2 regions of the Gilliamella sp. wkB195 genome follow, and region 2 is predicted to be linked to the other one. Evidence: riboswitches for the same ligand, from Rfam matches in the RefSeq annotation. Region 2 holds a riboswitch; the other holds the start of a gene.
What was found. Region 2 has a riboswitch for preQ1 ahead of queF (preQ(1) synthase). Riboswitches for the same ligand answer to the same signal wherever they lie in the genome.
Positions count from the first base shown of each region.

Region 1 (4,433 bases), on a different contig from region 2:
ACTTTCATCTGAAATAGAACCTACACAACTTGGAATGCGTCTGGATCAAGCTTTGTCAGAGCTTTTCCCTGATTACTCGAGATCTAGAATTAAAGAATGGATCGTCAATAATCACGTGTTAGTTAATAATAATATTGTAAACAAACCTAAAGAAAAAGTTCTCGGTGGAGAAAAAATAACGATAGACGTTGAAATCGAAGAAGAAACGTATCACCAACCTGAAAATATCGAACTCAATATTGTTTATGAAGATGATGATATCTTGGTTATCAACAAACCTCGCGATCTTGTTGTTCACCCCGGCGCAGGTAACCCAAATGGTACAGTGCTAAACGCATTGCTTTATCACTACCCAGATATTTCAAGAGTACCAAGAGCGGGTATTGTTCATCGTTTAGATAAAGACACAACTGGGCTAATGGTCGTCGCTAAAACCATCGAGGCACAAACCCACCTAGTTGAATCCCTACAACGTCGTGAAATTACACGTGAATATGAAGCGGTAGCGATGGGCATAATTACAGCAGGTGGCACAATCGACCAGCCGATCACTCGCCATCCTACTAAACGCACGCATATGGCCGTATTCCCGACAGGAAAGCCAGCGGTAACCCATTATCGAGTCATGGAAAAATATCGACTTCATACTCGACTACGGCTAAGGCTAGAAACTGGCCGAACTCACCAAATTCGTGTACATATGGCTCATATCGCGCACCCACTCGTTGGTGATCCACTTTATGGCGGACGACCAAGACCACCAAAAGGCGCGAGTGAATCCTTTATCCAAACGCTACGAGAATTTGATCGTCAAGCTTTACATGCAACAATGCTACGTTTATATCATCCAATTACAGGTGAACTTATGGAGTGGCATGCGCCAATACCGGATGATATGTTAACATTAATTCATGCGTTACAAGAAGATACAGAACTTCATAAAGATGAACTTGATTGGTAAATAAAAATGATTAAATCAATATATCCTTATTGGCCTGCACCGAGTAATGTTCGCGCTTTCACCTCCACTCGCATTGGAGGGGTAAGCCTTCCCCCTTTTGACAGCTTAAATTTAGGCAGTCGAACAGGGGATGACTTAAATAACATCGTAGAAAATAGAAATCGCTTAATACAAGCGGAAAAAGTGCCGAGTGAACCTTATTGGTTAAATCAAACACACAGTACAACTGTCGTGGATATCACAAAAGTAAAACCAGCAATCAATACGACACGATTTGAAGCTGATGGCTCCTACACTAAGCAAGCTAATCAGGTCAGTGTAGTTTTAACTGCTGATTGTATGCCGGTACTATTTTGCTCAGTTAAAGGCGATCAAGTTGCTGCTGCTCATGCGGGTTGGCGAGGACTATGCCATGGTATTTTAGAAGAAACCGCAAAAAAATTTCAATGCAACACCAATGAAATTCTCGTCTGGCTAGGACCAGCAATCAGTGCACAAAAATTTGAAGTAGGTATTGAAGTTAAAGAACAATTTGAAGAGTATGACAAAAATGCTCACCATGCATTCAAATTTATCGAAGGCAAAAAATATCTGGCCGACCTTTACATGATAGCTAAACAGCGATTAAACGCGATCGGAATTACTCAAATTTATGGTGGTAATTATTGCACGTATACTGAGCGCGATCTGTTTTACTCCTATCGAAGAGAAAACAAAACGGGAAGAATGGCGACAATGATATGGTTTGAAGAAAAGTGATAAACCACTAGTTTAATGGCAGTTAATAAAAAACTACTCAATATCAGCAAACTTATGAGTCTGTAAACTTAACAGCCATTTATTATCGATACGATTATGGTTAATCTGACCTAACAACTCAATGGTATCAAACATATTCATCTCACCATTTATCTCGCAAGGAGACAAATAGTAACGCTTAGCTTCAATATGCTGTTCAATGAAGTGACAAAAATCGATAAAGCCCGCTTGTTTTTCAGCGACGATTCGAACTTCATTGGCAGTTGATTGCAGAATGTTTTGGTAACGGCTTTGATAACAAAATTTAGGACTCAGTGCAACATAATCAATTAATGGATCAACCTTACCCAGCCCATTACTCTCAATAGCAATATAATAACCAGCCTGCTTCAAATGGGACAACAATATAGGTAAATCTCTAACCATAGTAGGCTCACCACCAGTGATAATAATATTGGAACTCTTATATTGCCCGACCATCGCCAGTAATTGCTCTAACGAAAAGCGCTTAAAATGACGAAAATTAGTATCGCACCAACTACAATTCAAATTACAACCAGCAAACCGAATAAAAATAGCAGGCATACCCGTATTATAACCTTCGCCCTGTAAAGATTCGAAGATTTCAACAATGCGATACTCAATCATTTTTCGCTCCGATGATACTCACAATAAGAAGAGGGGGTCTCCCAAAGCTTAATCATCGACACCGGCAAAAACTGAGACAAACGTTCGAAAATAAATTTACTCATTCCTTCCGCCGTAGTACGGCAAGGAAAAGCAAAAACTTTACGTTCCATTTGTTCTAAAAGCATAGCTATTTTGCGTTCATTAGCATTATCTTGATGATAAAGATAAGCATGATCCAATTGATCAACAATCTGCTGTTTTACAATCAACTTAAGATCAGCATAATCCATTACCATATCAGCGCTGGATCCACTGGAAATAAGATCATCGCTGATCTCGACTAACAAACGGTAGGTATGACCATGAAGGTTATGACATTTTCCATTATGCCCATCAAGCATATGACAAGCATCAAATTGAAACTCTTTAGCAATTTTAAACATATAATTTCCTAGTTTTTTTACGTGGGATGGATCACGAACCACGGTGGGCTAACTTAAAAGCGAGGCTAATATAAAGGATAAAAAACCATGTGTCACCTAAATTTTCTCAACCTTATTGATTAATCGATGATTTTTCAAGCTACTTTATCTTTCGCGAAGAAACGAGTAATATATATACATCTTTGTTTCAAAAAATCGTCAAAAATATTGTTAATCAGCTCTTGAAATTTATTCTTCCACACTTATTTAGTGAATATGCAAATGGATTGAATGTTTTAAACATTTAAACCAAATCTATTGCTTAGGAGATAAATAATATGAGGTTAGATAAACTCACAAACAAGTTTCAACAAGCTTTAGCTGATGCTCAATCAATGGCATTAGGTAAAGACAATCAATACATAGAGCCTATACATGTGCTATCAGCCATGTTAAACCAAGAAGGAAGCAGTATAAATCCATTACTTGCTGCTTCAGGCGCGAATGTTGCGACATTACAACAAGAACTAAATCAAGCAATCGAACGCTTACCACAAGTTCAAGGTATCGGTGGTGAAGTTATACCATCACAAGAATTTATTAAAATCTTAAATTTATGCGATAAATTATCCCAAAAAAATGGCGATAGCTACATCTCGTCTGAACTATTTATATTAGCGGCATTAGATGAAAAAGGAAGCCTAGCAGATATCTTAAAAAAAGCAGGCGTTACTAAAGAAAAATTTAGCCAAGCTGTTAACCAAGTGAGAGGAAGTGATAACGTGAACGATCCTAATGCTGAAGATCAACGTGGTGCATTAAAAAAATACACCATTGACCTAACTGAACGCGCAGAACAAGGAAAACTTGACCCAGTAATCGGTCGTGATGAAGAAATTCGTCGCACAATACAAGTATTACAACGTAGAACTAAAAACAACCCAGTACTCATTGGTGAACCAGGTGTTGGTAAAACCGCTATTGTTGAAGGACTTGCACAACGAATTGTTAACCGAGAAGTGCCAGAAGGATTACGTAACAAGCGCGTATTATCATTAGATATGGGGGCATTAATTGCTGGTGCTAAATATCGTGGTGAATTTGAAGAACGCTTAAAAGCGGTATTAAAAGATATTGCCAAAGCGGAAGGCAGCATAATTTTATTTATTGATGAAATTCACACCATGGTTGGTGCAGGTAAAAGTGACGGGGCGATGGATGCTGGAAACATGTTAAAACCAGCATTAGCTCGAGGTGAACTACACTGCGTAGGGGCAACTACACTTGATGAATATCGTCAATACATAGAAAAAGATCCAGCATTAGAACGTCGATTCCAAAAAGTCTATGTGGCAGAACCAACAGTTGAAGACACGATCGCAATCTTACGTGGTTTAAAAGAGCGCTATGAACTCCATCACCACGTACAAATTACTGATCCAGCCATTGTTGCTGCTGCAACTTTATCGCATCGTTACATCTCTGATCGAATGTTACCCGATAAAGCGATCGACTTAATCGACGAAGCAGCATCAAGCATCCGTATGCAAATGGATTCAAAACCAGAATCATTGGATCGACTTGAAAGACGTATTATCCAACTCAAACTTGAACAACAAGCGCTCAAGAAAGAGTCTGATGATGCAAGTAAAAAACGACTA
Region 1 is NZ_LZGP01000017.1:11,135-15,567, reverse strand. Features, by position in the region: gene rluD (23S rRNA pseudouridine(1911/1915/1917) synthase RluD) at 1-961, shown strand, start outside; gene pgeF (peptidoglycan editing factor PgeF) at 971-1,720, shown strand; gene A9G08_RS04765 (7-carboxy-7-deazaguanine synthase QueE) at 1,754-2,368, opposite strand; gene queD (6-carboxytetrahydropterin synthase QueD) at 2,365-2,793, opposite strand; PreQ1 riboswitch class I at 2,796-2,841, opposite strand; gene clpB (ATP-dependent chaperone ClpB) at 3,111-4,433, shown strand, end outside.
Region 1: it holds a riboswitch for preQ1, as region 2 does, so the genes downstream of both, queD (6-carboxytetrahydropterin synthase QueD) here and queF (preQ(1) synthase) in region 2, are expected to answer to the same signal.

Region 2 (4,433 bases):
AGCCCTTATATGCAATTTACCCGACAAGAGTGGGCTGGCTTGCGTAATGCGGTACCGATGACTTTAACTGCTGAAGAATTAACCTCGTTACAAGGAATTAATGAAGATTTGTCTATGGATGAAGTAAGTGAAATTTACTTGCCTTTATCTCGATTACTCAATTATTATATAAGCAATAGTTTTAGCCGTCAGGCAGTCTTATCAAAGTTTCTAGGTAAAAGTCAGAAAATACCTTATGTTATCGGTATTGCTGGTAGTGTTGCTGTTGGTAAAAGCACCACAGCTCGTGTCTTACAAGCATTATTAACTCGTTGGCCGGAACATCGCAAAGTTGCGTTAGTAACGACCGATGGCTTTTTATATCCCAATCGTTATCTTGAAGAACGTGGTATCATGAATAAGAAAGGATTTCCTCAATCTTATGATATCAAAAAGTTAATTAATTTTGTTGCTGATGTAAAGTCAGGTCAGTCAGAAGTTAAAGCACCCGTTTATTCTCATTTGGTTTACGATATTGTTGAAGACGAACAGATTACTATCGACAGTCCAGATATTTTAATTCTTGAAGGATTAAATGTTTTACAAGGCACCATAAATTATACACAGGCTAACAATCGGGTGTTTGTTTCCGATTATGTAGACTTTTCAATATATGTCGATGCACAATTACCCTTATTACACGATTGGTATGTGAATCGATTTTTAAAATTTAGAGCTGGGGCATTTAGTGATCCTAACTCTTACTTTAACCACTATTCTAAGCTTCCCGAGGAAGAGGCTGTGAATATTGCTAACCGCCTTTGGCGAGAAATTAATGAATTGAATTTGATCGAAAATATCCTGCCAACACGGGAACGAGCAAGTTTGATTTTAACCAAAGGTAAAGATCATAAAGTAGATTGTGTTCAATTAAGAAAATAAACTTAGGGGAATCAATATGAAATCAGCAATTAGGTTATTAAGTAAGTTAAGCATTATCACTTTAGTTACTGCATTTTCTGTAAACAGTTATGCAACAAATAATGATGAATACCAAGGGTTAAATTGTGACGGAAAAAAACAAGCAATCCAAACTAAAATAGATCAAGCTAAGAATGCCAATAATGCTAATGAAGTTGCAGGTCTTGAAAAAGCACTTCAAGAAGTTAATACCAATTGTAAAGATGAAACATTAGAAGAAAAATATAAAAGATTAGTGGTTGAAAAAACTAAAGATGTTACTGATAAAACTAAAGAATTAGCAGAAAAGACTAAAGAATATGCAAAAGACAAACTCAATGCAAATCAAGATAAAATTGATGCATTAAAAGCTAAATTAAATGATGCTGAAAAAGAGTTATCTGATGCTAAAGATAAACTTGCTGATTATTACAAACAAATGACTAGCAAATAGAGTAAAGTTAAACGCAAAAAAGTGCCTTCCTCAACTTTTTTGTTAGATAAGCACCATTAATCGAGCGTTAATGGTGCTTTTTTATTGATAAAAGATAATGTGCTTAAACTAGACTTTTCTGCCTAAAAAGAGTAAGGTGTGCGCCTTATTACGTGGTTCGTGAACCTCCCACGCTAAAAAACTAAGGAAAATTTAATGAGCAACATTACACTACTTGGCGACCAATCTGTTCGCTATCCAACTGACTATTGTCCAAATATTTTAGAAACCTTTGATAATAAACACCCCGGTAATGATTATTTTGTTAAATTTAATTGCCCGGAATTTACCAGCCTTTGTCCTATCACTGGTCAACCTGATTTTGCGACGATTTATATTTCGTATGTCCCCAATATAAAGATGGTGGAAAGTAAATCGCTCAAACTCTATTTATTTAGCTTTCGTAATCATGGTGATTATCATGAAGATTGCATTAATATCATTATGAAAGATCTGATTAAATTAATGGATCCTAAATATATTGAGGTTTGGGGGAAATTTACACCACGTGGTGGTATCTCTATCGACCCTTATGCTAATTACGGTAAACCTGGTACTAACTGGGAACAAATTGCGCTTAATCGTTTAGCTAATCACGATCTTTATCCTGAAAAAGTCGATAATCGTTAATTTTTTTCGTACACAAATTAAATCGGAACCGTTAAAAATGCAAAATCGTAAAGCACTAGTGATATTTTCTGGTGGGCAAGATTCTACTACCTGTTTACTGCAAGCCATTGCTGATTATGGGCGTGAAAACGTTGAAACAATCAGCTTTCAATATGGTCAACGACATGCCATTGAGCTTGAAAAAGCCAAATGGATTGCTGACGATCTTGGTGTAAAGCAAACCGTCATTGACACTTCAGTGATCAAACAAACAACTAATAATGCCTTGATTGATGACTCGCAAGAGATTAAATCAGCCCAAGAAGGGGATTATCCCAATACCTTTGTTGACGGGCGTAATATGCTATTTTTATTGTTAGCTGGGTGCTATGCCAAACAGCACGGTATTAAAGATATCATTATTGGGGTATGTGAAACCGATTTTAGTGGTTATCCGGATTGTCGAGATATCTTTATTAAATCCATGAATGTTTCGATGAATTTAGCCTTGGATTACACGTTTAACATCATCACCCCATTAATGTATCTAACTAAAGCGCAAACATGGGAAATGGCTGATAAACTCGGTTATCTTGATTATATCCGGCAACACACTCACACTTGTTATTATGGGGTAGAGGGGGGATGTGGTAAATGTCCAAGCTGTATCCTTCGAGATAAAGGTTTAACTCAATACCTTAATCAATCAAATTAACACTGGGTTCACTCACCCCATTAAAAAAGGAAAAACTTATGTATCTGAACACTAATTCAGAACAAACGAGCAAATTTACTCATACTCAACAAATGAAGGCTCTTGGCTGGCTTTCGTTTTTTCATATTTTAGTTATTGCTTCGAGCAATTATCTGGTACAAATCCCATTTGATATCTTCGGTTTTCATACCACTTGGGGAGCATTTACCTTTCCATTTATCTTTTTAACCACCGATTTAACCATTCGGGTATTTGGTGCAAGTCTTGCCAGAAAGATTATCTTTGTAGTGATGATACCAGCATTACTGTTCTCTTATTCCATTTCGGTTGTGTTTTTTGAAGGGCATTGGATGGGATTTTCAGCTTTATCTGATTTTAACAGTTTTGTTTTCCGTATTGCTTTAGCCAGTTTTGCCGCTTATTTAGTCGGGCAATTGATAGATATCACTGTGTTTAATTATTTGCGTAAGAATAAAGCATGGTGGGTTGCGCCTTCGGCGTCAGCGGTGTTAGGTAATGGTATAGATACTATTGTCTTTTTTGCCATTGCCTTTTATCAAAGTAGTGACGAATTTATGGCCAATCATTGGATCGAGATCGCCGCAATTGACTATAGTTTTAAAATTTTGATTTGTGGATTATTTTTCTTACCGCTTTATGGCATTATTTTGAATTTTATTTTAAAAAAACTGCTTATAAAGTCACTATAACAACCTGATTAATTACTTAATTATTCAGAATAATTGTTAATATTTAGAGCTTATCAGCGTTATGATAAGTTCTAAATGCCAATACCCCTTTCAAAAACCCCGTTCCTCAACTTTTTTTACCAATTTAAAAATTTAATTATCTCAAAATAAATTAAAAATCTTAATAAAGATTCTTTGCTAAAGTTTTGGTGAAAGTGCATAATATGAACAAAAAAATAAGTAGTATTTTTATCAGGAATAGAAAGGATTAGGTGAAACAATGAGATTGATAAAACACTTAGCTGTGTTGGGTTTGTTTTTGACGTTATGCGCTTGTGATAATCAAAAAGATAAATCGACAGATTCAGTAAGTAATAATAAAACCGAGTTAACTACAAATAATACCATTAATACCATTAATACCATTAATACCAGTAATACAACGCATGATTCGAGTACAAATTCGCAATCTCATAACCCATTTAATCCAACACCTGAACTAATCGAAAAATATAAAGGTAAAAATCTAAAAGTTCTCGATAGTTCAGAATTAATCATTGATGGTTCAAGCACATTAGTCGTGACGTTTTCTGTCCCTCTCAATCCGAAATTGAATTTTTCAAATTTATTAAGATTGGTTGACAAAGAAAGTGGTGTGGTTGATGGCGCTTGGGAGTTGTCTGATAATGGCCTTGAATTAAAACTTCGCTACCTTCAGCCAAATCGTAAATTGGTTTTAACTATCGATAAGATGTTATCAGCGATTAATGATAGCCATTTGTCATCTGTTTATGAAGCTCAAATAACCACCCAAGATCGCCAACCTATGGTTGGTTTTGCTAGTACTGGATTTTTATTACCAAGTAAATCCATGAGTGGATTGCCGATTAATACGCTCAATGTTGATAAAGTTGATATAAACTTTTTCAAAATTAAGCCAGAAAAATTACCTATTTTGCTTGATAATTATGGTTTTATTGATATGTTG
Region 2 is NZ_LZGP01000030.1:8,944-13,376, reverse strand. Features, by position in the region: gene coaA (type I pantothenate kinase) at 1-921, shown strand, start outside; gene A9G08_RS07665 (DUF1090 family protein) at 938-1,393, shown strand; PreQ1 riboswitch class I at 1,540-1,584, shown strand; gene queF (preQ(1) synthase) at 1,589-2,062, shown strand; gene queC (7-cyano-7-deazaguanine synthase QueC) at 2,079-2,756, shown strand; gene A9G08_RS07650 (7-cyano-7-deazaguanine/7-aminomethyl-7-deazaguanine transporter) at 2,795-3,466, shown strand; gene A9G08_RS07645 (alpha-2-macroglobulin family protein) at 3,726-4,433, shown strand, end outside.